3 regions of the Sinorhizobium sp. BG8 genome follow, and region 2 is predicted to be linked to each of the others. Evidence: predicted binding sites of a transcription regulator. Region 2 holds the regulator's gene; each other region holds the start of a gene.
What was found. The regulator LexA, encoded in region 2, represses DNA repair genes until DNA is damaged. The targets are predictions, from matches to a motif close to TGTTCNNNNTGTGTTCNG.
Positions count from the first base shown of each region.

Region 1: the regulator LexA is predicted to act here: its motif matches at 7,519-7,536, upstream of dnaE (DNA polymerase III subunit alpha).
Region 3: the regulator LexA is predicted to act here: its motif matches at 3,778-3,795, upstream of F3Y30_RS16930 (ribonuclease).

Region 1 is NZ_CP044011.1:2,370,038-2,379,994, reverse strand. It holds gene F3Y30_RS11130 (hypothetical protein) at 1-637, shown strand, start outside; gene F3Y30_RS11125 (DNA polymerase IV) at 846-2,132, shown strand; gene F3Y30_RS11120 (L,D-transpeptidase family protein) at 2,285-3,580, shown strand; gene dnaE (DNA polymerase III subunit alpha) at 3,746-7,243, opposite strand; gene F3Y30_RS11110 (hypothetical protein) at 7,660-8,238, shown strand; gene F3Y30_RS11105 (ABC transporter ATP-binding protein) at 8,265-8,951, opposite strand; gene F3Y30_RS11100 (lipoprotein-releasing ABC transporter permease subunit) at 8,965-9,957, opposite strand, start outside.
Region 2 is NZ_CP044011.1:2,984,561-2,994,517, reverse strand. It holds gene F3Y30_RS14140 (ComEC/Rec2 family competence protein) at 1-2,253, shown strand, start outside; gene lexA (transcriptional repressor LexA) at 2,274-2,990, opposite strand; partial or broken gene glp (gephyrin-like molybdotransferase Glp) at 3,128-4,347, opposite strand; gene moaC (cyclic pyranopterin monophosphate synthase MoaC) at 4,344-4,835, opposite strand; gene trpC (indole-3-glycerol phosphate synthase TrpC) at 4,839-5,654, opposite strand; partial or broken gene trpD (anthranilate phosphoribosyltransferase) at 5,670-6,685, opposite strand; gene F3Y30_RS14110 (peptidylprolyl isomerase) at 6,713-8,602, opposite strand; gene F3Y30_RS14105 (Na/Pi cotransporter family protein) at 8,991-9,957, shown strand, end outside.
Region 3 is NZ_CP044011.1:3,595,302-3,605,258, reverse strand. It holds gene ettA (energy-dependent translational throttle protein EttA) at 1-764, opposite strand, end outside; gene F3Y30_RS16935 (hypothetical protein) at 1,043-2,845, opposite strand; gene F3Y30_RS16930 (ribonuclease) at 3,008-3,763, opposite strand; gene F3Y30_RS16925 (alpha/beta hydrolase) at 3,940-4,896, shown strand; gene F3Y30_RS16920 (DMT family transporter) at 4,902-5,855, shown strand; gene F3Y30_RS16915 (CaiB/BaiF CoA-transferase family protein) at 6,014-7,210, shown strand; gene F3Y30_RS16910 (thiamine pyrophosphate-binding protein) at 7,207-8,862, shown strand; gene F3Y30_RS16905 (alpha/beta hydrolase) at 8,998-9,906, shown strand; gene F3Y30_RS16900 (TIGR01244 family sulfur transferase) at 9,933-9,957, opposite strand, start outside.

The DNA of each region.
Region 1 (9,957 bases), 610 kb from region 2:
GATCGACCATATCCGTCTTGGCGACCGTCCCCTGGTCGTCTGCGACGTCGATGAGGTCGTTCTCGAATTCCTGACCCCGTTTCGCGAGTTCCTGAACTCGCGAGGCCACGATCTGCTGCCCAGATCGTTCCGGCTGCACGGGAACATCGTGGGGCTTATCGATGGAACGATAACCGACAACGCCGTCATCTCCGCGCTGCAGGAGGATTTCTTCGCCGATCAGGAGGCCTGGCAGCGGCCGGCGCTCCAGGCCGTCGAGACACTGACGATGCTCGGCAAGGACGCGGACGTCGTCTTCCTGACGGCCATGCCGCCGCGCCACGAGGCAACCCGCCGCCGGCTGCTGGATCGGGTGGGGCTCACATTTCCGATGGTCGCCACCGAGGAGGAAAAGGGACCGGTGGTGCGCGCCCTGCATCGCCAGCGCTCCCTGCCCGCGGTCTTCATCGACGACATATCGCGCAACCTCGAATCCGTTCGCGCACATGCGCCGGACACGCTGCTGCTGCATCTGATGGCGAACGCGGAATTTCGCGCCATGGCGCCTGCGCTCGGCGATGGCGTCGTGAGTGCAACGGACTGGACTCACGCCGCAAGCCTCATTCGCGCGCATTGGATGCCGATCGCAGGCAGGTGACGCGAACGGCATCATGCAGCTAAAGCCCGCCGCGGAAGCGGAGGTCCCGATCGCGTTCTCACCTGCAACAGACGATGAGGAAGCCAGTCAGAGCCTTGCCTCATCGAGAAGAAATGAAGTGTTGACGCCATGCACTTGCGAGCCCCCGCGCTCTTGAGTGGCAGCAGCATACGCGTTACTTTCCCCACGTTCAATATTTGTTCTCACCATGGGCCTGAACGACACGCGTTTTCCGGGGTTCTGCCGCGACTGCCTGAAAGGGCAGCCCGACAATCTGCGCCGTTGCCTCGCCTGCGGCAGCCCCAGGCTCCTGTATCATCCCGAGCTCTACCGCCTCACGCTTGCGCACATCGATTGCGACGCCTTCTACGCTTCTGTCGAGAAGCGCGACAATCCCGAGCTTGCCGACAAGCCGGTGATCATTGGCGGCGGCAAGCGCGGAGTCGTCTCGACGGCGTGCTATGTCGCGCGCATCCATGGGGTCCGATCGGCAATGCCAATGTTCAAGGCGCTCGAGGCCTGTCCGCAGGCGATCGTGATCAAGCCCGACATGGAGAAGTACGTGAAGGTGGGGCGCGAGGTGCGCTCGCTCATGCAGGAACTGACGCCGCTCGTGCAACCGCTCTCGATCGACGAGGCCTTTCTCGAGCTCAAGGGTACCGAGCGGCTTCACCACGACCCACCCGCTCGGGTGCTTGCGCGCTTCGCCAGACGCGTCGAGAGCGAGATCGGGATCACCGTTTCGGTCGGGCTTTCCTACTGCAAGTTTCTCGCAAAGGTCGCCTCCGACCTCCAGAAGCCGCGCGGCTTCTCGGTTGTCGGAGAGGAGGAAGCGCTGGACTTCTTGAAGGACAAGTCGGTCCGAATGATCTGGGGCGTTGGAAAGGCCTTTGCGGAGACGCTGGAGCGCGACGGCATCCGTCTGATAGGCCAGTTGCAGACCATGGAGGAAAGCGATCTCATGCGCCGCTACGGCGTCATGGGCAAGCGGCTCTACAATCTCTCGCGCGGACAGGACGATCGCGAGGTCCATCTCAACGACGCGGCCAAGAGCGTCTCCTCGGAAACCACCTTCTTCGAGGACATTTCAGCTGGCGACGAACTCATCGCGATCCTGCGCCGCCTCAGCGAGCAGGTCGCTTCCCGGCTTCGCAAGACCGGCATCGCGGGGCAGACGGTCGTTCTCAAGCTCAAGACAAGCGACTTCAAGACCCGCACCCGCAACCGCAAGCTGGAGGATCCCACCATGCTTGCGGACCGCATCTTCCGCATCGGCGCGGAACTCCTGAAGAAGGAAGTGAACGGGACCAAGTTCCGGCTCATCGGCATTGGCGTCACTGATCTCACAGATCCGCAGCGCGCCGATCCTCCCGACCTTGTCGATCCGCAGGCCGGCCGCCGCGCGGCTGCGGAGGCGGCCATGAACACGCTCCGCGACAAGTTCGGAAAGAACAGCGTCGAAACCGGATACACCTTCGGCAAGGACCGGCGCTGAGCACCCGAGGTGCGTGCTTCAGCCTATCCCCGGCAGCCGTTTGAAATCGCGCGGCGGAGGGCTGCTGTCGATTCGGAGGATTCGTATCAAAACTTCGTTAAATGCCACGGGGCATAATCGCGGTTCCTTGTATCGCGTATGGAACCAGATTGATGACCTTCAGCCGGATAGCCGGGATCGGCCTCCTTGCCATTGCGTTTGCGTCCCCGGCATCAGCAGGCACCCTCGAAGGTCCTCTGGAGATCATCGTTTCGAGGGACCTTCAGTCCTTGAAGGTCTATGACGGCGACGTCGTCGTCGCTTCGTCGAAGGTGTCGAGCGGCAAGCCGGGGCACACCACACCCACGGGCATCTTCTCGATTCTCGAAAAGAAGCGGATGCACCATTCGAACCTCTATGACGATGCCGAGATGCCATTCATGCAACGGCTGACATGGTCGGGCATCGCGCTGCACGCCTCCAATCACGTGCCGTCCTATCCGGCCTCCCACGGATGCGTCCGTCTTCCGAGCGACTTCGCCAGAACGCTCTACCAGTTGACCCGGCGGGGCGGCCATGTGCTGATCAGCGGCGGCGAAGTGGCGCCGCGCCGCGTCGTGCATCGGGTCCTCTTCCGCCCGGGTGTCACCGAACCGGACGAACCCTTGCTGTCGGATGCGAAGCTTCGCCTGACGAGCCATGGAGACATGACGGGCAGCATCGAGGTCGCCATGAACGAACCGAAGCCCGAAACGCCGAGCCCGGTCGTCATGCGGACGGACTCCGATCCGCTGCGCATCCTGATCACCCGGCGAGGTGACCGCGAAAAACTGATGGACCTCCAGGAGACGCTTTCCGGGCTTGGCTACGACGTCGGGATTCCCGACGGCTTCGCAGGTCCCCTCACCTACACGGCGCTGCGGGCGTTCCAGGCGGCCGAGGGTCTCAAGACCGACGGGATGCTGACACAGGATCTTGCAAAGGCAATCTACGCAAAGGCGGGCAAGGGATCACCCCCGAACGGCCAGATCATGGTTCGCAAGAATTTCACGCCACTCTTCGAAGGACCCGTCGAGATCCTCAATCCCGAAATCGCGCTCGGAGCCCAGTTCCTGCTGGCACGCGGCGTCGACACCGACCAGGGGCTGGTGGACTGGTACGGCGTCAGCCTTGCGAACGAGCTGCCGGCGTCCACGATGAAGCGGCTCGGCATCACCACGATCGAGGATTCATTCGACGCGGAGGCGATCAGCAGGACACTCGATCGCCTTGTCATCCCGCAGGACACACGGGCACGAATCGCTCAGATGATGACCGAGGGCACGTCCATTTCCATTTCCGACATGGGGCTCGGACCGGAAACCGGCGCGGGAACCGATTTCATCACCGTCACCCGCGAGAGCGCCGGCTCCGGCAGCCGCGTGAGCAATAGGCACAAGGTCGAGAGCTCAGTCGTCACCATCAAGTGAACACCCAAAGGGCCTCGACTTTCTACCGGAGGCGCAGCCTAAGATATCCAGCGGACAATCTTCCCGGCCGACGGCGGCTCTCCCCGAGGAGAGCAACCCGGTCCGATCAGGCACAACGGCACGATCCGCCGCCGGGCCAGCGTTCACCTCAGCAAGGTTTTGCCCCTAGACCAGTTCCACGTCGATCACGCCTGGCGCCGTGCGCAGCGCGGCGGCAATCTCCGGCGAGATCCTGTAGCGCTCGTTCAGCTCCACTTCGATCTCGCGCTGGCCGTTGTCCTTGATGACGATAAAGGAGACGAGGCCGTCGCCCTTGGCGTTGAGATGCGAGGCGATGGATCGCAAGGGGCCTGAATCGCGCACATAGACGCGTAGCGCCTTCTGCTGCTGAAGGGCTTCTTCCTCCAGGGAGCGCAATGTCTGGATACGCATACCGATCCCCTCCGGCCGCTCTTCCGCCTGCACCGTCATCACCAGCGATTTCCCGGGCTCCAGCAGGTCACGGTACTGGTTCAGCATCTCGGAGAACAGCACGGCCTCGAACTGGCCCGAGGCATCGGAGAAGGCGACGATCCCCATCTTGTTGCCGGTGCGTGTCTTGCGCTCCTGCTTGGAGGTTACAGTGCCGGCGAGGCGTCCTGCCGTTGCGCCCTTCTTCACTGCCGCTGCAAAATCCGAGAAGCCTTGAACCCGCATCTTCGCGAGCATCACGTTGTAGGTGTCGAGCGGATGGGCGGAGAGGTAGAAGCCGAGCACCTGGAACTCCCGGTGCAGCTTCTCGGATGCGAGCCAAGGCGTGTAGGAGGGAAATGAAATGACCTCCGGACCGGTTGCGGCGCCCGCACCGAACATGTCGCTCTGGCCGCTTGTCTTGTTTTCCTGCGCACGTTGGGCATAGCCGAGCAGGCGGTCCATCCCGCCGATCAGCGCGGCACGGTCATGGCCGAAACAATCGAAGGCACCTGCGGAAATCAGGCTTTCAAAGACGCGCCGGTTGACGAACTTGGGGTCGATCCTAAGGCAAAAGTCCTCGAGGCTTTCGAAGGGACGGTCGCCGCGCACGTCGACGATGTGCTGAACCGCGGCCTCGCCAACGCCCTTGATTGCCGCAAGCGCATAGTAGATGCGGTTTTCGCCGGTCTCGAAATGAGCAAACGACGTCTGCACCGAAGGCGGCACGACCTTGATGCCGAGGCGCGCAGCATCCTGCCTGAAATCGTTGAGCTTGTCCGTGTTCGACATGTCGTAGGTCATCGACGCGGCGAGGAACTCGACTGGATAGTGCGCCTTGAGGTAGGCCGTCTGGTAGGAGACGATGGCGTAGGCGGCGGCGTGCGACTTGTTGAAGCCGTAGTTCGCGAACTTGGCGAGCAGGTCGAAGATGAGGTCGGATTGCGGCTTGGAGACGCCGTTCTTCACCGCGCCCTCGACGAAGCGGGCACGCTGCTTGTCCATCTCCTCCTTGATCTTCTTACCCATGGCGCGGCGAAGCAGATCGGCCTCGCCGAGAGAGTATCCCGACAGAACCTGGGCGATCTGCATCACCTGTTCCTGGTAGACGATAACGCCCTGGGTTTCCTTCAGGAGATGATCGATCATCGGATGGATCGATTCGATCTCCTCTTCACCGTGCTTGCGGGCGTTGTAGACCGGGATGTTCTCCATCGGGCCCGGCCGGTAGAGGGCCACGAGCGCGATGATGTCCTCGATGCAGTCCGGACGCATGCCGATGAGCGCCTTGCGCATGCCGGCACTTTCAACCTGGAAGACGCCGACCGTTTCGCCGCGCGACAGCATCTCGTAGGTCAGGCCGTCATCCAGCGGCAGGCTTTCGAGCTTCACCTCGATCTCGCGCTTGCGGATGAAATCCACCGCGGTCTTGAGAACGGTCAGGGTCTTCAGCCCGAGGAAGTCGAACTTCACGAGGCCGGCCTGCTCCACCCATTTCATGTTGAACTGGGTGACGGGCATGTCGGAGCGCGGATCGCGATACATCGGCACGAGCTGCGACAGCGGCCTGTCGCCGATGACGATGCCGGCGGCATGCGTCGAGGCGTGGCGGTAAAGCCCCTCGATCTTCTGGGCGATGTCGAGCAGGCGTGCGACGACCGGCTCGTTCTCCGCCTCTTCCTGCAGCTTGGGCTCCTCCTCGATCGCCTTGTAGAGGGGCGTCGGGTTCGCAGGATTGTTCGGCACCAGCTTGCAGATCCGGTCGACCTGCCCGTAGGGCATTTCGAGGACTCGCCCGACATCCCGCAAGGCCGCGCGCGCCTGCAGCGAACCGAAGGTGATGATCTGCGCCACCTGTTCGCGGCCATACTTCCGCTGGACGTAGCGGATCACCTCTTCGCGGCGGTCCTGGCAGAAGTCGATGTCGAAGTCCGGCATCGACACACGTTCGGGGTTCAGGAAGCGCTCGAACAGAAGAGAGAACCGCAGCGGATCGACATCGGTGATGGTCAGCGCATAGGCGACCAGCGAGCCTGCACCCGAACCACGGCCGGGTCCGACGGGTATGTTCTGCTGCTTGGCCCACTTGATGAAGTCGGAAACGATCAGGAAGTAGCCCGGAAATTTCATTCGCTCGATGACGCCGAGCTCGAAATCAAGGCGCTCCACATAGTCCTCGCGCGAATAACCCGGCGAAAGGCCGAGCTTGTCCATTCGCTCTTCCAGCCCTTCGGCCGCCTGGCGGCGGAGTTCCGCGGATTCGGCACGCTCGGCCTCCGCGGGATCGTCGGTGGCACCGGTGAAGCGCGGCAGGATCGGCCCACGCGTCTTCAGGATGAAGGAGCATCGCCGCGCAATCTCGACGGTGTTCTCGAGCGCCTCCGGCATGTCGGCGAAGAGCGCCGCCATGTCCTTCCGGCTCTTGAGGTAGTGATCCGGCGACAGGCGGAAACGGCTGTCGTCCGACACCATGGCATTGTGCGCGACGGCCATGAGAGCGTCGTGAGCGTCGTAGTCGTCCGGCGACGGAAAGAACGGCTCGTTGGTCGCGACCAGCGGCAGGTCCTGTGCATAGGCGAATTCGATCATGCGGCGTTCGTGCTGCCGGTCGTAGCGTCCGTGCCGCTGCAGCTCGACATAGAGGCGATCTCCAAAGAGCCGCTTCAGCGCGGAGAGCCTCGAGGCCGCGACCGTAGGCTGGCCCGCGATGAGTGCCATGTCGACGGGTCCCGTGGAAGCGCCCGTGAGGGCGATGAGCCCTTCAGTGCCCTCCTCCAGCCAGGAAAGCGCGATGCGCACAGACTGGCCGCCCTCGCCGCCGAGATAGGCGCGGCTCACCAGTTCAACAAGGCGAACATAACCCTCCTCCGTCGCAGCGAGCAGGACCACGGACGGGAGCTTGGCAAGCTGGGCCTGACCGCCGCGCCGCTCACCGTCACCTTCGTCCTCCATGTCGATCGAGAGCTGGCAGCCGATCACCGGCTGAATGCCGTCGCCGACCGCCTTCTGGGAAAATTCCAGAGCCGCAAACAGGTTGTTCGTGTCGGTGATGGCAATGGCCGGCTGGCCGTCCGAGACCGCCTTGCCGACAATCTTCTTGATGGGCAGCGCCCCTTCGAGCAGGGAAAAGGCCGAATGCACCCTCAGATGCACGAAAGCCGGCGATCCTTTCGCCTCGTCTCCGGAAACCGTCGCCGTCGTATCACCCGCCATACCTGCACCTCATCGAAGAAGAGGTGACGATACACGGATTCGCCGCTCGTGAGTCCATAACGGCAGCGCACGACCGCCCTTTTCCCCGATATCAAACGGAGGGACCACGCAGAACCAAACACCCGGGCGGCCGATTGCGACTGCGAAGGTAGTCTCTACATTCCGAGGATGATGACGGAGAAGCTCGCCACGAACATGGCCATGGATGCGAATGCAGCGAGGTCACGCAGAAAATCGGTCATTGCAAGGCTCCCTTTCTTTGTATGTTTTTATTTTGTTCTATTTTTGTTCACGTGTCAAGCGAGCCATATCGCGACGCGGATCCGGAAGGCCAGACGCGTCTGGACAATCGGAAGGGATCGAATAGTCTCGTTTCACCTGATCCCGCCGCACGAACCGGAGCCCCGGAACCATCGATGAAACGTCTCTTGCCGCTGATCCTTGCCGCGCTTTTGCCGATGCCGGTCGGCGCCGCCGATTTTCCGGCCGACAGGATCGTCGCTGCCGCAGGCGGAGACTGGAACAAGGATGCCAATCCCGACCTCGCGCTGATCGCAAAGCCCGAGGAAGGCAGCGACGACGACAACGGCATCTATATTTACATCAACAAGGGTGACGAAAAGCGGCTCGAGCTGGTCACCGCACTTCCCAACAAGGTCTGGGGAAACTACGCCATGTTCGGCCAGGAGCCGGAACTTGCCGCACTTGCTAACGGCTCGATCGCAATCACCACGAAGAACGATGCTGTCGGGCGAGACCGCTGGCGGCAGACGCTGACGGTCGCCTACCGCAATTTTGACTTCGTCGTGGCAGGATACACCTACTCGTCCTACGATACGCTCGATCAGAACAATACGACCGAATGCGATTTCAACGTCCTGACCGGCAAGGGGAAGGTCAACAGCAAGGCACTCACCGTGAAGGGCGAGCTGGTTTTGCTCAAGGACTGGGACGACCAGATCGGTCAGAAGGCTTGCGGCCTCGGCGGCGAGTAAGGGGCCGCCCGCAGCACCGAAGCCGTTTAGCGCAGTTCGTGCACCTTGCCGTCCTCGATCGTGACACGACGATCCATGAGGGAGGCAAGCTCGTGGTTGTGGGTTGCGATCAATGCCGCGAGCCCCGACTGGCGAACCAGGGCTTCCAGCGCCTCGAACACATAGCCGGCCGTCTCCGGATCAAGGTTGCCCGTCGGCTCGTCCGCAAGAAGAACCATTGGCGCGTTGGCGACCGCGCGGGCGATCGCGACGCGCTGCTGCTCACCGCCGGAGAGCTCCGAGGGGCGGTGTTCGGCGCGATGGCCGATGCGCATGTAGTCCAGCAACTGGGCCGCGCGCACCCGAGCTTCCGCCTTGGAAAGACCGGAGATCAGCTGCGGCATCATGATGTTTTCCAGCGCGGAGAATTCCGGCAGGAGATGATGGAACTGGTACACGAACCCGATTTCAGCTCTTCGGATGGCCGTACGCTTCTCGTCGTCGAGATTGCCGCACGAGACCCCGTTGATCATCACCTCGCCCGCGTCCGGCTTCTCCAGAAGGCCGGCGATGTGAAGGAGCGTCGACTTGCCGGTACCGGAAGGCGCCACCAATGCCACCGTCTCGCCGCTGCGCAAGGTGAAATCGGCTCCCTTCAGGATCGAAAGCAGCGTCTCGCCCTGGCCGTAATGGCGCTCGACGCCGGACAGTTGCAATGCCACGCGTGCATTCATGGAAATGGTCTTCCTATTCGTAACGAAGGGCCTGGACGGGATCGAGCCTGGATGCGCGCCACGCCGGGAAGATGGTCGCCAGGAAGGAGAGGAGAAGTGCCATGACGATGACGGAGACGGTTTCGCCTGCGTTCATGTCGGCCGGCAGCTGACTCAGGAAGTAGAGCTCGGGGTTGAACAGCGTCGTCCCCGAGATCCAGGAAAAGAACTGGCGGATCGATTCGACATTGAGGCAGACGATGACGCCGAGAAGCACGCCCGCGAATGTTCCGACCGTGCCGATCGCGGCCCCGGTCATGAAGAAGATCCGCATGATCGCCCCGGAACTCGCACCCATGGTGCGCAGGATTGCGATATCGCTGCCCTTGTCCTTCACCAGCATGATGAGGCCGGAGATGATGTTGAGCGCGGCCACCAGCACGATCAGCGTCAGGATCATGAACATCACGTTCCGCTCGACTTCAAGCGCGGAGAAGAAGGTGCGATTGCGCTGCCGCCAGTCGGTTATGTAGATCTGCCGCCCGGCCGCCGCCTCCACGGATTCGCGCAGGTCGTCTATGCGATCAGGATCGGAAACGAAAAGCTCGATCGACTGCACGATGCCTTCGGCATTGAAGTAGAGCTGCGACTCTTCCAGCGGCATGTAGATGATCGATGCATCGTATTCCGACATGCCGATCTCGAAGACAGCCGAAACGGGATAGCTCTTCACGCGAGGATTGACGCCGAGCGGCGTGACGTCACCCTCGGGCGCCACCAGCGTTATCTGCTGACCTGCTCGGATGCCGAGCGCCTCGGCCATGCGGGCGCCAATCGCCACGCCGTTACCGGCAGCAAAACCGACGAGATCGCCTTCCTTGATATGGTCCGAGACCATCTTCATCTTGGTCAGGTCTTCGGCGCGAATGCCGCGGACCAGCGCGCCGGTACCCGCGCCGCCCGGCCCGGAAGCCAGCGTCTGCCCCTCGACGAGCGGGATGGCCATGGTCACGCCGGGCACCGCGGA
Region 2 (9,957 bases):
GCAATCGCCACCGAGGGTGACCACGGGCATTTCTTCCTCTTTGTTCCCGTGCTGTTGGGGACGGGGTCCGGTTTGTGGTTCTTGCTTCCCCATGATCCGCCACTCGTCTTTGTCGCCCTTTCCTGCGCCGTATTCGCGTGGCCGGCCTTCCGCATGCGATACGCGCCGGACTGGAGAATGCCTGTCGCCGCCGCCGCTTTCCTGATGCCGCTTGGCATGCTCTTCGCGGCCTGGGAAAGCGAGAGAATGTCGACGATCCTGTTGGACTGCCCGGTGACGACGACTGTCGAGGGGCGCGTTCTGGCGAGGGAGGCGGACGCGGGCGGTCGTGTCCGATACACCCTGAGGCTCACCAGCACGCATGACCCTGCGCTCAGGCGTCCTCCGATGACCATCAACATTATCTCCCGAGGAAAGAGCGCCCCTTTTGATTTGGGGGACATCATCACGGGGCGAGCGAGACTGAGCCCTCCCTCGGGACCAGCCCTCCCTGGTCTCAATGACTTTTCCTTCGATGCCTACATGGCCGGCACGGGTGCCGTCGGTTTCTTCTACGGAAAACCCGAGCTCATTCAGACGCGCATGGAGGATGTCGAAGCGGTTGGTCTGCGCGAGGCCTTCTGGCAGAAAGTGGAGGGATGGAGAAACGGGATCTCGGATAGAATTCGGGACGCGATTCCGGGGGATTCCGGTGCGATCGCTGCGGCTCTCGTCACCGCCGAACAGCGCGCGATCAGCGACGAGACCGTCGAAGCACTGAGGCAGGCGGGACTTGCGCATGTGCTCGCAATCTCCGGCCTCAACATGGTGCTCGCGGCCGGTACCTTCCTGGTCGGCGCCCGGTCGGTGCTTGTGATCTTTCCGGGGCTTGCCGAGCGCTATCCCATCAGAAAGTTCGCAGCAGCCGGTGCGCTCGGGATGGTGACGCTCTACATCCTGATCTCCGGCGGCGCCGTTTCGGCAGTGCGGTCCTGGATCATGATCTCGATCATGCTCATAGCCGTGTTCTTCGACCGTGTTGCGATCAGCCTGCGCAACATCGCCCTTTCGGCGCTGGTCATCCTCGCCGTCACGCCGTCGGCGGTGACGGGACCGGGCTTCCAGATGTCCTACGCGGCTACGCTCGGACTGGTGGCCGCCTATGCTATCTGGCGTGATCGCCCGGTAAAACGCGCGACGGCCTCGCTCAGGACTACCCGGATCCTGCGACCGGTCACGGCCTTCATCAGCGGACTGGTTCTGTCGTCACTGGTTGGAAGCCTCGCCACCCTTATCTACTCCATGGCGCATTTCCATCGCATTCCGGCATTCGGGCTTGCCGGAAATCTCGTCGCCATGCCCGTCATCAGCCTAGTCGTCATGCCCGCAGGCATGATCGCAATGCTGCTCATGCCGTTCGGGATCGACCAACCTGCCCTCTATGTGATGGGCAAGGGGATAGGGTGGATGATCGACATGTCGCACTGGGTCGCGGGGTGGGGAGGGGAAATCGTCACTGGCCGCCTACCGCAGGAAAGCGTCTACCTGATCGCAGCGGGCGGCGGCTTGCTCTGCATCCTGCATACGAGACTGCGGCTTATCGGCCTTCCGCTCATCGCGGCTGGCATCCTGGCACTCCTCCCGGAAACGAGGCTGCCGGAGGTACTCGTTTCCGAGGATGCAAAACTCGTTGGCGTGGTCTCTGCAACAGGCGTGTCGATCAACAGGCAGAAACCGCCAGCCTTCGTCTATGATCAGTGGCGGCGAGCTCTGCGTCTCGGTCCCTACAGCCCCCCCCACATGGCCGCAGCGCGTGCCAGTACATTCGGCGAGACAGCAACCCGGCGTCAAACGCTGTCCGGTCGCGACCATAAAATGGAGGACGGCCCAGCCGTCCGCGCGGCGATGAAGGAGGCGTTTGGCGCGCAAGCCGAACCCTCGCGGTTCCTATGCCGCCCGAAACAATGGTGTGCCGTACGGTCGCCTTCCGGATGGCGCATCGTGGCAATCGAGGATCCGGCCTACCTTGCAGCGGCCTGCGGAACGGCAGATCTGGTGATCGCGCCGCAATTCCTGAAATCCGCGGCTTGCAGTGCCACCATCGTAACGGCACAGACGTTGAGGCGGACAGGAGCGCTCGAAATCTATGCTCTGGGCGGGCACGGGTCATTTCCCGCGAACGCCCGCATCGAGACGTCGATCACGTCATTGGACAGGCCATGGGCCATGCACCGTACATATGATTGGCGCAGCAATCAGTTCAAGGCGGAGTAGGCGTCAGGCGGACGCGTGCCTCAATGATAGCGGCGGATGAGCCCCACAAGCTTTCCCTGGATCTTCACGCGGTCAGGGCCGAAGATCCTTGTTTCGTATGCGGGGTTTGCCGCCTCGAGAGCGATGGACGCACCCTTGCGACGGAACCGCTTTAGCGTCGCTTCCTCGTCGTCCACGAGGGCTACTACGATTTCACCCGGATTGGCGTTGCTGGCATTCCGGATAATGACGGTGTCACCATCGAGAATGCCGGCCTCGATCATCGAGTCGCCCTTGACCTCAAGGGCATAGTGCTCGCCGCTGCCGATCATTTCGGCCGGAATGGTAATGTCGTGGGTGTTGTTCTGGATAGCGGAAATCGGCACACCGGCAGCGATCCGGCCCATGACGGGGATGGAGACCGACGAGGAGAAGTCGTCGCCTGCCGCCGCTTTCTGTGCTGGAGGCGGCTGTGTCTTGCCTCTGCTTCCCTCGATCACGCTCGGCGAGAAACCGCGCTTCGGCTGAAGGCTCGATGAATAGGAGTCCGGCAGCTTTATGACCTCGAGGGCGCGCGCCCTGTTCGGGAGGCGGCGGATGAAGCCTCTTTCCTCCAGCGCCGTGATGAGCCGGTGGATGCCGGACTTGGATGCCAGGTCGAGCGCATCCTTCATTTCATCAAAGGATGGCGGGATTCCCGACTCCTTCATCCGCTCGTGGATGAACAAGAGAAGTTCCTGTTGCTTGCGCGTCAGCATATCCTGCACCCCAGAATCATTAGTGAAACAAATCCAGAACAGACACTATATGTTCCATATGTGTTCCGCAAGTGGATAAGATTTCGTGAAGGTACGGCGCAGAATGCGAGATTATTCTCGACGAAGCAGCGAGAATCTCAGGCTGGCTCCCGCAGCATGAGGACATCGCATTGCGCGCCGGCTTCCAGTGCCGGGGCATGCGGCGGGCGGACGATCAGGCAGTCCGATCCGGCAAAAACCTTCATCATGGAGGAGTCCTGCTGGCCGAACGCACTCGCCGCGAGCGAGCCATCCTGCAAGCGGATGATGCGTGCGCGCAAATAGTCCTGGCGGCGATCGTTCTCGGCTAGAGCGGTCGCGGTCACCAGCGTGCGCAAACGATTCCTGGCCGGGGTTCGAGCGAGCCGGTGCACGAGGGGTTCCAGGAACAACAAACCGCAAACGAGGCTCGAAACCGGATTTCCGGGCAGGCCGAACACCTGTGCCTTACCCAATTTGCCGACCATCAAGGGTTTTCCCGGGCGCATTGCGATACGCCAGAAATCGAGCTGCATACCCGCTTCTCGCATCACGCCCTGGACGAGGTCATGGTCGCCGACGGACGCACCTCCGAGGGTCACGATCACGTCGGGGCTGTGGCGGCGGCGGCCTCAATGACCGCCCGCAGTGCGACGGGATCGTCCTTTACGATGCCGAAATCAACGATCTCCGCGCCAGCCTCCCGTCCAAGAGCCGCGACGCCGAAACCGTTGGACGCGACGATCTGGCTGGGGCCGGGCGGTGTTCCCGGTGCCACGAGTTCGTCGCCGGTGGCGATGAGGGCGATCCGCGGTCGGGCATAGACCGTGAGCTCCGGATAATTCATCGCAGCAGCGACCGTGAGGCGACCGGCGTCGAGGAGGTCACCGCTGTGCAGGACGACTTCGCCCTCGGTAAAGTCCTGGCCGCGTGGCCGGATGTGACGACCCTTTGCTGGCACGAAGGTCGTTCGCACCCTAAGCTCGTCCAGTCTCTCCGCGTCCTCCTGCAGAAGGACGGTATCCGCACCCGCTGGAAGAGGTGCGCCGGTGAAAATCCGTACCGCCTGACCGGGTTCTACCGTGCCTCCGAAAGCGTGCCCTGCAGCGGACGTTCCGACGACGGCCAGTACCGATCCGGGCTTCTCGATATCGGAGTGGCGAAGCGCATAGCCGTCCATTGCTGAATTATCGAAGGGCGGCTGGGTCAGGCGGGCTCGAACGTCTTGCGCAAGCACGCGGCCTGCGCCGTCGTGGAGGGGCACGATTTCCGTCCGCTCTGAAGGCACGGCAGCCGCCAGCAAACGGTCCAGGGCCTCGGCGACGGGTAGAAGGTTCATGTGCGTGCTGTCTCGTCGCGGCGATAGTCGCCGGAACGTCCCCCGGATTTCTCGACGAGCCGGACGCCGCCGATTTCCATTTCGCGGTCCGCGGCCTTGGCCATGTCGTAGATGGTGAGGCAGGCGACGCTGACTGCAGTGAGCGCTTCCATCTCGACGCCTGTCCGGCCGCTCAACTTTGCCATGGCCTCAACCCTGAGCCCGGGGAGGGCAGGGTCTTCCGAGATGTCGACGGCAACCTTCGTCAGCATGAGCGGGTGGCAGAGCGGAATGAGATCGGACGTGCGCTTGGCGGCCATGATTCCAGCCAGCCGTGCCGTGCCGATCACATCGCCTTTTTTGGCATTGCCGGAACGGATGAGGGAAAGCGTCTCCGGCGCCATGCGGACATAGCCTTCCGCGACAGCCACCCTGACCGTCTCGGTCTTGTCCCCCACGTCGACCATGTTCGCCGTCCCGGCGGCATCGATGTGAGTGAGACCGGACATTCGTTACTCCGCCGCCAACAGGGAAGCAGAACCTGTAAGGAGCTCCCGCGTGGCCGCTGCCACGTCCTCCTTGCGCATGAGGCTCTCTCCGACGAGGAACGTCGAGATCCCCGATAGCCGGAGACGCTGGCAGTCGGCGTGGGTGAAGATGCCACTCTCTCCGACCAGCAGCTTGTCCTCGGGCACCATCTTAGACAGGCGCTCGGAAACGGCGAGATCGACTTCGAAGGTGCGCAGGTTGCGGTTGTTGATGCCGATAAGCTTCGAACGGAGGCGCAATCCGCGTTCCATCTCGGCTTCGTCGTGTACCTCGACCAGAACGTCCATTCCGAGCGAGAATGCGGCGTCCTCGAGCATGCGCGCATCGTCGTCGGAGAGCGACGCCATGATGAGGAGGATACAATCGGCTCCCCAGGCACGCGCCTCGAGAACCTGGTAGCTGTCGAACATGAAGTCCTTGCGCAGGGCCGGCAGCGCACAGGCCGCGCGGGCTGCCGTGAGGAATTCCGGCGCACCCTGGAAGCTCGGAGCATCCGTCAGCACAGAAAGACAGGCGGCGCCGCCCTCCTCATATGCCTTGGCGAGCGCCGGCGGGTCGAAGTCCGGGCGGATCAGTCCCTTGGACGGGCTTGCCTTCTTGATCTCGGCGATCAGGCCGAACGCGCCCTCGGCCTGCTTCTGCCGCAAGCTGGCGTGAAATCCGCGCGGGGCCTCGCTATCCCTTGCCATGGCGCGGAGCTCTGCGACGGGGACCCGAGCCTTGGCGGCGGCGATCTCATCACGCTTGTAGATTTCGATCTTCTTCAGGATGTCGGTCATCGGGAAAGCCTACCTTCAATCTGCCGCGTTGGAAACGGCAATCAGCCGGTCGAGTGCTGCCCGCGCACTGCCGCTTGCCAACGAGCCGCGCGCAAGTTCCATGCCTTCCGCGAGGCTTCCCGCCTTGCCGGCGATCAGAAGCGCGGCGGCCGCATTGGCCAGAGAAACGTCGCGATAGGGCATGTCAGCCCCGTCGAGCACCGCACGCAGCGCCTGGGCATTATGGGCACCATCGCCCCCGCGGATGGCTTCGAGCTCGACCTGTTCAAGTCCGAAGTCGGCCGGCGACAGTTCGAAACTGCTGATCTGACCATCCTCGAGCGCAACGACCTGCGTCGTGCCCGTGGTGGTGATCTCGTCCAGCCCGGAGCCGTGCACGACCCAAACGCGCTTGGATCCAAGATCGCGAAGGACTTCTGCGAGTGGCCGCAGCCATTCCGGGGAGTAGACACCGAGCAGCTGCATGCCGACCCCACCGGGGTTGGAGAGCGGCCCGAGCAGGTTGAATATGGTCCGGGTGCCGAGTTCCACGCGGGACGGGCCTACGTGCTTCATGGCGGGATGATGCTGGCTTGCGAACATGAAGCCGAGACCAGCCTCCTGAATGCAGCGGGAGATCTGCTCCGGGCCGATATCGAGCTTGACCCCGAGGCAGGACAGGGCATCCGCCGTGCCGGCCTTGGAACTGAGAGCCCGGTTGCCGTGCTTGGCGACGGGTACCCCGGCGCCGGCGACGATGAGCGAGGCAAGCGTCGAGATATTGTAGGTGCCGGTGCCATCGCCCCCGTACCAACGATGTCGATGGCGTCCGAAGGCACGTTGACGGGCAGCATGCGCGCCCGCATCGAGCCGACAGCCCCGTAGATCTCGTCCACGGTCTCGCCGCGCACACGCAGCGCCATGAGGAAGCCGCCGATCTGCGATGGGGTCGCCGCACCCGACATGATGATCTCGAAGGCTTCGCGCGCTTCATCGCGGTTGAGCGGCGTGCGGCCGGCGACCTTGGCGATATAGGGTTTCAGGTCGGACATGTGCGCTTTGGCTTCCTCGTTGTCTGGCTACTGGCTGATCACCTGCTCGGCAAGCGTCCGATTGATCGAAACGCCGTAGGAGGCCTGGAGCGCGTTGACTATCTGATCCAGGATGTCGTCGCCGCTGGCACGGGCAACAGCCTCGATCTGCTGTTCGGCATTCGAAAGCGCGTCAGGCACGGCCTGGGAGTTGACGTCCGTCACCTGAAGGAGGATCTGACCTTCGCCATCGCCTCCGGCTGCGGCGGCCACATGCCCGACGGGACCACCGAAGGCGGCAGAGACGGCGGCCGGGCTCAATACCGGATCCTGGGTGCCGCGGGTCAAACCGGCCTTTGTTTCGACCGTGAGGCCCATTTCTCCGGCGATGTCGGCGAGCTTCGCGCCCTTGGTCACCCGCTCTACAAGCTCCTTGGCCTTGGCGGCAAGCGCAGTGCGCTGCTGTTCCGCCGTCCAGTCGGCAATGACGCGATCGCGAACTTCGTCGAGCGTACGATCCCGTTCGGGCTGGACATCCAGAACCTCGAACCAGATGTAGCCGTCGCGACCGAGATTGACCGTGGAGGCCTCCATGCCGACGTCCGTCTTGAACACTTCGGCGAGCAGTGCAGCCTCCTCGGGGATGCTTGCGACGTCCTCACCGGCCGGGTTCTTACCCGTGCTGTCGATGGCTTCGATTGTAACTGCCTTGAGCCTCAACTGGTCGGCAGCCTCTGCGACCGTGGCGCCGGTCGCCCGGGCGTCCTCGAACTTGTCGTGAACCGAGATGATGCCGTCACTTGCCTCGGAAAGGGCAAGCTCGTTGCGAAGATCGCCCTTGACTTCGTCCAGGGTCTTCGTCGTCTCGGGACGGATGTTGCTCACGCGCAGGATGACCGGCCCGAACGCGCCTTCCACAACCGGTGTCGTGGCACCTTCGGCCGCCACGGCGAAAGCCGGGTCGGCAAACTGCGGATCCGGAACGCGATCCTTCGTGAAGTCTCCGAGAAGGACGTCCGAGGAGGTCTTGCCCTCGGCCTTGACGATGTCATCGAAACTCGTGCCGGCGGCAAGCTTCGTCGCGGCCGCATCCGCAGCTGCGCGATCCTTGAAGGCAAGCTGCTCGATCGTGCGGGTCTCCGCCGTCCGATACTTGTCCTTCGTCCTCTCGTACTCCTCACGCACCATGTCGTCGGTGATGGCCGAAGGATCGGCGAGGTCCTTGTCTTCGAGGGTGACGTAGACAACCTTGCGAAACTCGGGCGCCCTGTACTTTGCCTTATTGGCTTCGAACCAGGGTGCAAGCACGTCGTCAGCCGGCGCCTTGACCGCGTCAATGTTGGCGTTGCTGAGGAGCAGGTAATCGACGGAGCGGGCTTCGTTTCGGTATTGGCGAAGCGCGTCGGTGAGGATTGCCGGCGCCTTGTAGCCGTCGGATACCGCCTCGACGATCTGGCTGCGGACCGCCACCTGGCTGCGGTTGGTGATGTAGTCGTTCTCGCGAAGACCGGCATTGCGCAGGGTGCTCGAGAAGGCGAGGCGGTCGAACTGACCGTTGACGCCGCGGAACGCCGGATCGTCGGCGATCAGCTGTGCCAGTCGGCCCTCGGAGAGGCCAAGGTTCATGTCCTGCGAAAGCTGGTCGAGCGTCGCCCCTGCAACGAGTTCAGCAAAGACCTGGTTCTCGACGCCGAATGCGCGAGCCTGTTCACGCGTCAGACGCGTCCCGAAACGCTGCGACAACGTGGCGACCTGACGCTCATAGGCAAGCCGGAAGTCCGTGGGGGACACACTGACATCGCCAACCGTCACGACGGAGTTCGACACAGCCGTCACGAGGGAACTCGATATGCCCCAGATGCCGAAGGAGACGACCAGAATGATCATCAGGGCTTTGGCGACCCAAGTCTGGGCGCCGCGTCTCAGGGTTTCGAGCATCTTCAAGCATTCCTTGGTTCAGCAGCCAGCGGCTGGGCGGAAACCGTCTCTTAACGGAAAGTCTATCGGAATTGAAGTATGCCGTTCGCACAAAGACAACCGGTTCGAGTGGGTCCCTAGCGATGCCCGGGAGGCCTGCTTTTCCCGCCCGATGACGAAGCCCTCGCATGCGATTCGCTGGACGTTGGCGCAAACTGGCCACGGCCTGACGGATTATTTCGTCGGCAAACAATTTTTTTCTGAAATAATTGAGAGATTCTGGCCGCATCGATGCCACTCAGCCTGTATCATGCCGCAAGAACACCGGAGCACGTCTGACCAAGGGCGGGCACTGGCTTCGATTTAAAGAGTATCGCGCTCGATGGAGCGGCAACAGGGTGGGACGGCAGTGAGTTCAACGATCGTCATGATCAACCTTTTCGGAGCCGTCGCATTGCTGCTGTTCGGGCTCGCTCAGGTGAAAGACGGTGTTACGAACGCCTTTGGCGCGAGGCTGCGTTCGGGCCTCGCTCTCGGCACCAAGGGACGCCTGCGCTCGTTCATCGCCGGCCTCGCTGCGACGCTCGCCCTGCAGAGCTCGACGGCCACAGCCCTCATGACGGCGTCATTCGTGGAGCGGGGCCTCGTCAGGCCACGCATGGCGCAGGTTGTGCTGCTCGGTGCCAACGTCGGCACGGCCGTGACGGCATGGATCGTCGCAACCGGCATCGAATGGTTGTCTCCGTTGTTCATCCTCTTGGGTGTTGCCATTTACAAGTCCGGACCTTCGACCGCACGGCACGGAGCGGGCAGGGCCATCACAGGCATCGGGCTCATGCTGCTCTCCCTGCATCTCCTGTCGCTTGCGACCGAGCCGATGCGGCAATCGCCGGCACTTGCTGCATTCCTTGGACTGCTTTCGGACGCATGGCCCGTGGCGCTCGCCTTTTCCACGGTTCTTGCCTTCATCTCCTCTTCAAGCCTTGCCGTGGTCGTCCTGATCCTTTCACTTTCGGGAACCGGCAATCTTGCGCCCGCGCTTACAGTGATCCTGGTTCTGGGAGCGAATCTCGGCGGCGCCATACCGCCGGTTGTCGCGACGATGCGTGCACCCGCTTCGGTGCGCCGCGTGACGATCGGCAACCTCGTCGTCAGAGCAATCGGATGTCTGCTCGTCCTGCCCCTGGCGGATCAATTCGCGGCGCTGCTGGGCGCCTTGCCGATTCCGCAGGCGAAACTTCCGGTCGACGTGCATCTCGCCTTCAACGTTGGCGCCGCCATCCTCTTCTGGCCGCTGTCGTCGCCCCTGTCCAAATTGATGGAACGCCTCATTCCGAACGACACGAAAAACGACACCGGGCCACGCTACCTCGACG
Region 3 (9,957 bases), 610 kb from region 2:
TCGCGACCTTCCTGGGCCATGCGCTTCGCCTTGGCCTGCAGATATGCGGAGTAGTTGCCCTCGTAGGGGATGCCGCGACCGCGGTCGAGCTCGAGAATCCAGCCGGTGACGTTGTCGAGGAAGTAGCGATCGTGGGTAATCATCAGCACGGCGCCGGGATACTCGCGCAGATGCTTTTCGAGCCAGGCGATCGTCTCGGCGTCGAGGTGGTTGGTTGGTTCGTCGAGCAGCAGCAGGTCGGGCTGCGACAGGAGCAGCTTGCAGAGCGCCACGCGGCGCTTCTCACCACCCGAAAGCTGTTCGACACCGGAATCGCCGGGCGGGCAGCGAAGCGCGTCCATCGCCATTTCCACCTGGCTTTCGAGGTCCCAGAGGTTCTGGCTGTCGATGATGTCCTGGAGCTTTGCGCCTTCGTCGGCGGTCTCGTCGGAATAGTTCATCATCAGTTCGTTGTAGCGGTCGAGGATGGCCTTCTTCTTGGCTACCCCCTCCATGACGTTCTCGAGGACCGTCTTCGACGCATCGAGTTGCGGCTCCTGCGGCAGGTAGCCGACCGTTGCGCCTTCGGCCACCCAGGCCTCGCCCGTGAATTCCTTGTCGAGGCCTGCCATGATGCGCAGCACCGTCGACTTACCGGCGCCGTTCGGGCCGAGGATACCGATCTTGGCGTCGGGATAGAACGAGAGGTGGATGTTCTCGAGGACTTTCTTGTTGCCGTAGGCCTTGTTGAGCCCGGCCATGTGATAAATGAACTGACGTGCCATGAATGCGTTGCTCCGCGCGGGGGGAAACTGGGGTTGCCGCTATTTAGGCGAATATTCCGCGGGCGGCAATGTTCAATGCGGCGGCAGGGCAGGCGTCGTGATGTTGGCGGACGAGAGTTGTGGCCATGTCGCGTGTCGGCGGTATCGGATGCTGGCTGAAGGTGGCATTTTCGCATGCCCGGTGCGGGGAGGCCTCCAACGGCTTCGGGCGACGAGGATCGGGACCTGCCGCCCGCAGCCGATTCCCCTCGGCCGGATCACATCGCGTCGGCGATCCGTCACTGGAGCGCCGAATGATCGATCCGGTAGAGCTGAAATCTGCTCTGAACGGGGTTCGGCACAGGAACGAGCCCAGGCCAGCGTCCATCTCTGGCGAGGCCGACATAGAGCGGAGCGGAAGCCTCGTCGAAACGTCGACTCGGGCGGCATACGGCGAGGTAGTCGAAGGGAGCGAGCACGTCGCGCCGCACCGCAGGATCCGAAGTGGTGAAGGCAAGCATGCTCCTGCGGATTCCGGGCGACGCGCGATGGAAGGGAATGGCGCCGACGCTGATCCCCGGGATGCGGTTCTCTGCGACCGGCAGGCCAAGGCCCGTCGGGGTCATGATCCGCCCGGGCGGAATCGATGCAAGGGCGGACATGTCCTCACCGACACATTCGTCGCGGGCGAGATAGTCAATCGCATCGTAGGGTCTTGGTGCGACGGGAACGGTCAGAAAGAGAGCGGCGACCGCGACGATGGCCGCCGTGGCGGGCGCGATCAGCAGGACAGTTCCGGCCCTGCTCCTGGCGATCGATCGGGCGGCAGTCGATGGGACCTGAAGCGATGCGAACAGGGTCGGAATGAAAAGCGGAACAAAGGCGGTGGGAAAGCGGACGTATCGCATCAGCACGAGGCTCAAGAGGAGCGCGAGGGTGGCCATGGCATAGGCGGCTGCGACACCCGCACGCCCCTCGCGAAAAGCGCGAATGACGGTCGGCGACACGTAAATGAGAACGAGCGCATGCATTGCGAGGACGACGCTCGGCCATCGCAATCCCTCTCGGGCGTGCATCAGGATGCCGTGCTCCTGCCAGAGGCGATCGAGCCAAAGGGTCTTCGAGACCGGGTCGATCATCTGGTAGGGCCCCGCGAGGCACGCCGGAAAGGCATAGGCGAGCACTGCCAGAACCGCCGCTCCGCCGAAGGAGTAGAGCGCCAGCCTGCCCGCGGGATGCGGGACGTGGCGTTCGAACAATGACGCGCCGATCAGTAGCGCTGACGATCCGGCGATGGCTGCGATGTAGGGAGCGGAAAACGCATCGCACTGAACCGAAAGACTTCCCTCCGGCCCCAGGAAGGCGAGCGCCGACACCAGCGCTGTGGCGAGCATCGAGATCGCCGACACTCTCAGGAACTGTCCGCTGCCGGCCTTGCCCAGCATATGCGCGACGACGAGGACGGCATAGGCCGCGACGATGAAGGGCAGGCATTCAAGCCCGGTGACGATGGAGAGCGCCGCGGCTATCCCGGAGACCGCAGCGCCACGTCTGCCTCCTGCCGCGAGGCCAACGATCATGCCGACCATGCACAGGATTTGGACGTTGTGATGGTCCGTTCGCCCCGGCGTGAATTCCAGGAAGGAAAGCGTCATCGCGAATCCGGCCGCCGCGACCGGCAGGAGTTCGATCTTTCGGCCCGTGCCGTTGATGAGGCGCATCGCGGAAGCGGCGAGCCATGAGAAGAGGACGGTCATCGCAATCGACCACACGAAGGTCGACAGGCGAAATGCAAGGTCCGGCGCGGCGAAGAGTCCGAATATCCGCGTCAGGACGAAGTAGGGCAGATCCACCAGCCGCGACCAGGGAGACACATAGACGTCCGGGGTCTGAACGAAGGGCAGCGACATGTCGTACCACGCGCCGGTATCCAGCAGGTGACGGATCTGCAGATTGCGCAGGTGATCGTCCACGTCGCCGAGCGTAAGCACGCCGTTAGAGATGTCGGCGAAGGTGACGAAGAGACCGATCGCTAACAGGACGAACCAGGGTCTGGCCCGCCGCCAGACCGGCGTCTCGGATGCTGCCATTGCCACGCTCAAGACACACCTCCCGGGTCGTTCGGCACGTCGGGTGCGACCGGCGGCGAACATCGAATAGTCCAAGGCTTCAGGCTGGAGCGTCCGGGTTGCCAGACATTGTTCATTTCCCCAAGCCCGCGCGATGGTATACCGGCGGGCCTAACAAATCGCTCATGTGCGGTGTCAATCCAGACCGGCGGCCATGACATGGCCGGATCCGCATTTCGGCTCCGTGGAGGAGGCGCCATGGATGAGGCCTGCAAGGTCTGTCTCCGTATCGTCTGCCGAGGAGAGGCCGATGGTTAGTCCGATCACGAGCAGGCGCTCGCCGGCTTTTCGACATGTTATGCGGACACGTTCGCCGGCACCGCTGCCGAATGCCTCGTCGAATGCAGTGCGTATCTCGGTGGCCGTGACCTCGCCGCCTGCCTTTCGCTCGAACAGCGAGCGCACGGGAGAGGCGTTCACCGCATCGAGGAGGTCCAGGGAGCGGAGGTAATAGGCCTCTGCCGTCGTCGCGCTGCACGTGCCGTTGCGCAGCCACTGGTGACGGTCCAGCCCAGACTTCACTCCGGGCATCGCGACCTCCAGGCGTTTCGCCGTCGCGTGCGAAAGCGTGAGCGGCGGAAGCTCCGTCCATTTGCCGGAGCTGTCGCGCTTCTTCAATTCGGCATCGATGCCGCAATACCCCTTCTTCAACTGCCAGAGCCCATGAAGGGAAAAACCGGTCGACTCGGATGTCCCGGCGGAGTTGTCCGCGCATTCCGGGCGATTGCGGCGGGTCTCGCAGAAGCCCGGTTGCCAGGTGATCGAAAGGACCTGCCGGGTCCCGTCGGTGCCGCCCGCGGCGGGATGTGTCTCCTCTGCCGCAGCGGCCAGGAGAGGGAGAAATGCGGTTTGGATGCCGAACAACACTGCTATTGCGGTCTTTGTCTTCATGACAGAACCTCAATTGGAACGGATAGGGAATATAAAAGGACATAAACATGAACATTGCAACCCCTAATCGCAAAGTTTGAGTGACGCGCCATGCCGTGGCAGTCGGCGGCTCCTGCATGTCCATTGCTTTTGCCAGCCAAATCAATTTGATGGGCTTTCTTCAGTTTCGTGATCCGATGTCCAAGTTCGAACAGATTTTCTCGCTGCAAAGCCCGACCGGCGCCGTTCTCGCTTGCCGCCATTTACCGGCGGCCGGTGCCCCGACAGGCCTTGTGCTGCTGAGCCATGGTATGGCGGAACATGCCGGCCGCTACGGGGCCTTCGCCGAGAGGCTGTCGGACCGAGGTTTTCATGTCTATGCGCACGACCACCGCGGTCATGGGGAGACGCAAGCGCCCGACGGTCCCCAGGGCCGGTTCGCCGGGCGGGAAGGGGCACGTTGCGTCCTGGAGGACCTGCTGGCGCTTCGCGAACATGCGAGCGCAAGCCACCCCGGCCTGCCTGTGATCCTCCTCGGTCATTCCATGGGAGGACTTATCGCGCTGAACTTCGCGGAGACCTTTCCAGGAAAGATCGAAGGTCTTGCCGTGTGGAACGCGAACTTCCACGGCGGAGCAGCAGGGCGCCTCGGGCAAGCATTGCTGCGGCTTGAACGTATGCTCAAGGGATCTGATGTCCCGAGCCGGATCCTGCCGGACCTGACGTTCCGGGCGTGGGGGAGGGCTGTCGCGAACCGCCGGACAGAGTTCGACTGGCTGTCCCGCGACGAAGACGAGGTCTCCCGCTACATAGCCGATCCGCTGTGCGGCTTCGATTGCAGCGTGTCGCTGTGGATCGATGTCTTCACGCTCGTCTATGCTGGTGGGCAGATACAGGCGCTTGCGCGCCTACCGCGCCGATTGCCCATCCACCTTGTGGGTGGCAGCGCCGATCCGGCAACGGACTATGGAAAGGCCGTCTCCTGGCTTGCCGCGCGGATGAAGAAATCGGGGCTTGAGAAGGTGACGAGCATCATCTATCCGCAGGCAAGGCACGAGACGCTCAACGAACTCCGGCCGCTCCGCGAGGATGCAATCGAGACATTTTCCCTTTGGTGTCTAGAGGTTGTCGATGCCTGCCGGAAAAACTCTTGATCGAAATGACGGCAATGCCTCCATCCTCTCTTTCCACGCTCCGCCATGACATCGGCGTCGGCCTCACCCTGATGGTGATATCGGTGCTGATCTCGCCGATCATCGATATCTTTTCAAAACTCTCTGTCGCCCATGTGCCGGCAGTAGAAGTCACACTCTTCCGCTTCGTCGTGCAGGTCGTGTTCCTGCTGCCGATCGTGCTCATGCGCGGCACCTTATGGGATCTCACCTGGAAGAAGACGGGACTGCACGCACTTCGCGGGCTGCTCGCGACCGTCGTGATGGTCAGTTTCACCATGGCTCTTGCGGTCATGGAGCTGGCCGATGCCATCGCGATCTTCTTCGTAGAGCCGATCATTCTGACAATTCTCGGTTCGATCGTGCTCAAGGAGACGATCGGCTGGCGACGCTACACCGCCTGCGTCGTGGGTTTCGTGGGAGCACTGCTGGTGATCCAGCCGAGCCTGCAGGAGGTTGGGCCGGTGGCGCTGCTGCCCGTGGTTGCTGCCTTTGCGTTTGCGATCTTCCTGCTGATCACCCGCTTCGCCTCGCAGAGCGAGGATCCGTGGTCGATGCAAACACATGCCGGCCTGTGGGGAGCGATCTTCACCGGCGCGCTGCTGGCCGCGGGCGGTCCCACCGGCCTTGCCGCGCTGACGCCGGTGATGCCGGACCGGCTGAACGGGTTCTTCCTTCTTGGCGTGGGGGCCGCAGCCACCATTTCCGGCGTTCTCAGTGTCTATGCCTACCGTGCAGCGCCCGCTTCCACGCTGGCGCCGCTCCAGTATCTGGAAATCGTTTCGGCCACCATCCTGGGCTGGTGGGTGTTCGGCGACCTGCCGGATCCGCTGAAATGGCTCGGCATCGCCATCATCATCAGCTCGGGCCTCTACATCATCTGGCGCGAGCGCAAGCTGAACAAAACGGCCAGCATCCCTCCCGTCTCTCCGGCGATCTGAAAGACCGGTACGCTCGCCATCGGCATCAGGTCAGTCGGAGCCGTCATGATCTCATGCCGCGGCGCTGCTATCGCCCGTTCCAGCTTTTTGTTAGTCAATGAAAAGCGGGCGGCGGCAGGCAAGACAGACGTGAGCGCCGCGCGAGTTGGGAGCGAGTGATGGAACGCAAGAATCTGCCGCTTTCGGGCATCAGGGTGGTCGAGCTGGCACGCGTGCTGGCCGGTCCCTGGGCGGGACAGATGCTGGCCGACATGGGTGCCGACGTGGTGAAGGTCGAAAATCCCGAAGGCGGCGACGATACCCGCGCCTGGGGACCTCCCTTCGTCGAGGGCAAGGAGGGCGAGAACCTTTCCGCCGCCTACTACCACTCCACCAACCGCGGGAAACGCTCGATCGCAGTCGACCTGAAGACGGAAGAGGGGCAACAGACGGTGCGCCGGCTTGCGCGCAGTGCCGACGTCCTCATCGAGAATTTCAAGGTGGGCGGGCTCGTGAAGTACGGGCTCGACTACGAGAGCCTCCGCAGGGAAAATCCAAAGCTCGTCTACTGCTCGATCACGGGCTTCGGCCAGACCGGGCCCTATGCTGCCCTTGCGGGCTACGACTATATCGTCCAGGGCATGTCCGGTTTCATGTCGATCACCGGCGAGCCGGATGGGCAGCCGATGAAGGCGGGCGTGGCGATCGCCGACATCTTCACGGGCATCTATGCGGTCGCGGGCATCCAGGCTGCGCTCATCCATGCGATGAAGACAGGCGAGGGGCAGCACATCGACATGGCGCTGCTCGACGTGCAGTCGGCAGTGCTCGCCAACCAGAACATGAACTATCTCGTCTCCGGAATGGCGCCTGCGCGGCTCGGCAACGCCCACCCGAACATCTCGCCCTACGAAGTGGTGGAGACCGCTGACGGCTATCTGATCCTCGCGGTCGGAAACGACGGGCAGTTCCGGCGCCTTTGCGGCATCCTCGGCATCGGGGAGGTGGCGGACGACGAGCGCTACGCCACCAATCGGGCGCGGGTTGCCAATCGCGTCGAGGTCCGTCGCATCGTCTGCTCCGAGACCGTGAAGTGGAAAAAGAGGGACCTGCTTTCGGCCTGCGAAGCCAATGCGGTCCCGGCGGGGCCGATCAACTCCATCGAGGAAATGTTCGCCGACCCGCAGGTCAAGGCGAGGGGGCTGCGTATCGATCTGCCGGATGGCGACGGCAACCTGATCCCTGGTGTGCGCTCTCCGATCGTGTTTTCCGCGACACCCCTTTCCTATGAGCGGCCGAGCCCGCGTCTCGGCGAGCACACGGAGGATGTGCTTGCCGAGCTTGACACACTCGAAAAGACGAAGAGGACCGCATGAAGACGGGAGGACAGCTGATCGTTGAGGCCCTGGTGGCCAATGGAGTGAGACGCGTCGCCTGCGTGCCGGGGGAGAGCTATCTCGCGGTTCTCGACGCACTGCACGATACGGATATCGACGTGCTCGTCTGCCGCCAGGAAGGCGGGGCGGCGATGATGGCGGATTGCTGGGGGCGCCTCACCGGCGAACCCGGCATCTGCATGGTGACGCGCGGGCCGGGTGCGACCAATGCATCAGCCGGCCTCCACATCGCGCGGCAGGATTCCATTCCCCTGATCCTGTTCATCGGACAGGTGCAGCGCGACGCCCGCGAACGGGAAGCCTTTCAGGAAATCGAGTACCGCCGGGCTTTCACCGAGGTTGCAAAATGGGTGGCGGAAATCGACGATCCGGCACGCATCCCCGAGTTCGTGACCAGGGCCTTTGCGATCGCAACGTCGGGCCGGCCGGGGCCGGTCGTGCTCGCCCTGCCCGAGGACGTGCTCACCCAGAGCGCAGAAGCGCCAAGGGCGCTGCCGTTCACGCCGGTGGCAAGCCATCCCGGCCCGTCGCAGATCGCCGCCTTCCGTGAACGGCTCGAGCGCGCACAGCGGCCTGTCGTCATTCTCGGTGGTACCCGATGGGACGAGGAAAGCGTTGAGGGAATGCGAGCCTTCGCCGAGCGCTGGGACCTGCCCGTTACCTGCTCCTTCCGCCGGCAGATGCTGTTCGACCACCTCCACCCGAACTATGCAGGCGATGTCGGGATAGGCATCAACCCGGCCCTTGGCAGGGAAATCAGGGAAGCGGATCTCGTCGTGCTCCTCGGTGGACGCTTCTCCGAGATGCCATCCTCCGGCTACACCCTGATCGACAGTCCCTATCCGAAGCAGACGCTCGTCCACGTCTATCCGGATCCGTCGGAACTCGGCCGCGTCTACCGACCGGATCTCGCGATCTGTGCGAGCCCGGCCGATTTTATCGGGGCCATTGGCGACATTTCCCCGGAGCGGCCGTTGCCGTGGAAGGATCGGACAGCGGCGATGCATGCGGCCTATCTCGGCTGGTCGACGCCGCCCGAAACCGGGCCGGGGGCCGTGCACATGGGGCCGATCATGAACTGGCTCGAAAGAAATGCCGCGCCGGATGCGATCTTTACCAATGGTGCGGGCAACTATGCGACCTGGGTGCACCGCTTCCATCGGTTTCGCCGGTTCAACACGCAGGCGGCGCCGACATCCGGATCTATGGGATACGGCTTGCCGGCCGCTGTTGCCGCCAAGCGGCTGCATCCGGACCGTGAGGTGATCTGCTTTGCCGGCGACGGCTGCTTCCTCATGCACGGACAGGAATTCGCGACTGCCGTTCGCTACGCGCTGCCGATCATAACCGTCGTGGTCAACAACGGTATCTACGGCACCATCCGCATGCATCAGGAGCGGGAGTACCCCGGCCGCGTCAGCGCGACTGATCTCACGAACCCGGATTTCGCGGCCCTTGCCATTGCCTATGGCGGCCATGGCGAGACGGTGACGCAGACGGAGGAGTTCGCTCCCGCCTTCCTGCGTGCGCGGGAGAGTGGCAAGCCGGCGATCATAGAGGTGAAGCTGGATCCGGAGGCGATCACCCCCAGCCGCACGCTTTCCGAGATCAGGCAGAGCAGCAAGGGGTGAGGAGGAACGCCGGTCGCAATGCGGCCGGCGGGGAGGCGGGCAAGCGGCGCCGCCGGAACTGAGGAACGCGAGCTCCGGTGCTATCCCTTTGGCGCCCTCCGTCGTATCGTGCGATATCCAGGCCGGAGATCGACCATGACCGACGTCATTCCTCCCATTCGCCACGTCCGAACCTCCATGCTCGATCTGGCCTATGAGGAGCATGGGCCGGCGGAAGGCGAGGCGGTGGTTCTGCTGCACGGTTTCCCCTACGATCCGCGCTGCTACGATGGCGTTGCCCCGGGATTGGCGACACAGGGCTACCGGGTGATCGTTCCGTATCTGAGGGGCTACGGGCAGACCCGCTTTGTTTCGGCAAACCTCATGCGTTCAGGCCAGCAGGCGGCGCTGGCGCGCGATCTCGTCGATCTGCTCGATGCGCTGTCTATCCGGCGCGCGGCCCTGGCCGGCTACGACTGGGGCGGGCGGGCGGCCTGCATCGTGGCGGCGATCTGGCCGGAGCGGGTTCGTTGCCTGGTCACAGGCTGCGGCTACAACGTTCAGGACATTCCGGGCTCGACCGTCCCTCTCGCGCCGGAGGCGGAGCACCGCTTCTGGTACCAGTACTATTTTCATTCGCCGCGCGGGCGCGAGGGACTGAGCGCGAACAGGCGGGAACTCTGCCAGCTGCTCTGGCGGCTCTGGTCACCGACCTGGAGCTTCGATTCTCTCACGTTCGCCCGCAGCGCGGCGTCCTTCGACAACCCCGACTTCGTGAACGTCGTCGTCCACTCCTATCGGCATCGCTTCGGCTATGCCGACGGGGATCCTCATCTCGATGACATCGAGACGATGCTGGAGGCGCAGCCACGCATCCGCGTGCCAACCATCGCACTCTTCGGCGCAGATGACGGCGTCGATCCGCCGTCCATTTCCGACGATCATGGCGAACAGTTCGCGGGCACCTATGAACGCCGCATACTGCCCGGGATAGGCCATAACATACCACAGGAGGCGCCTGACGCGATGGTTCAGGCGTTGCTCAATCTATTGCGGGGCAATTGACGCGACCTCGCCGGGAAGCAGGCGTGTCAGCCTCTGATGTGGAGCGTCTGC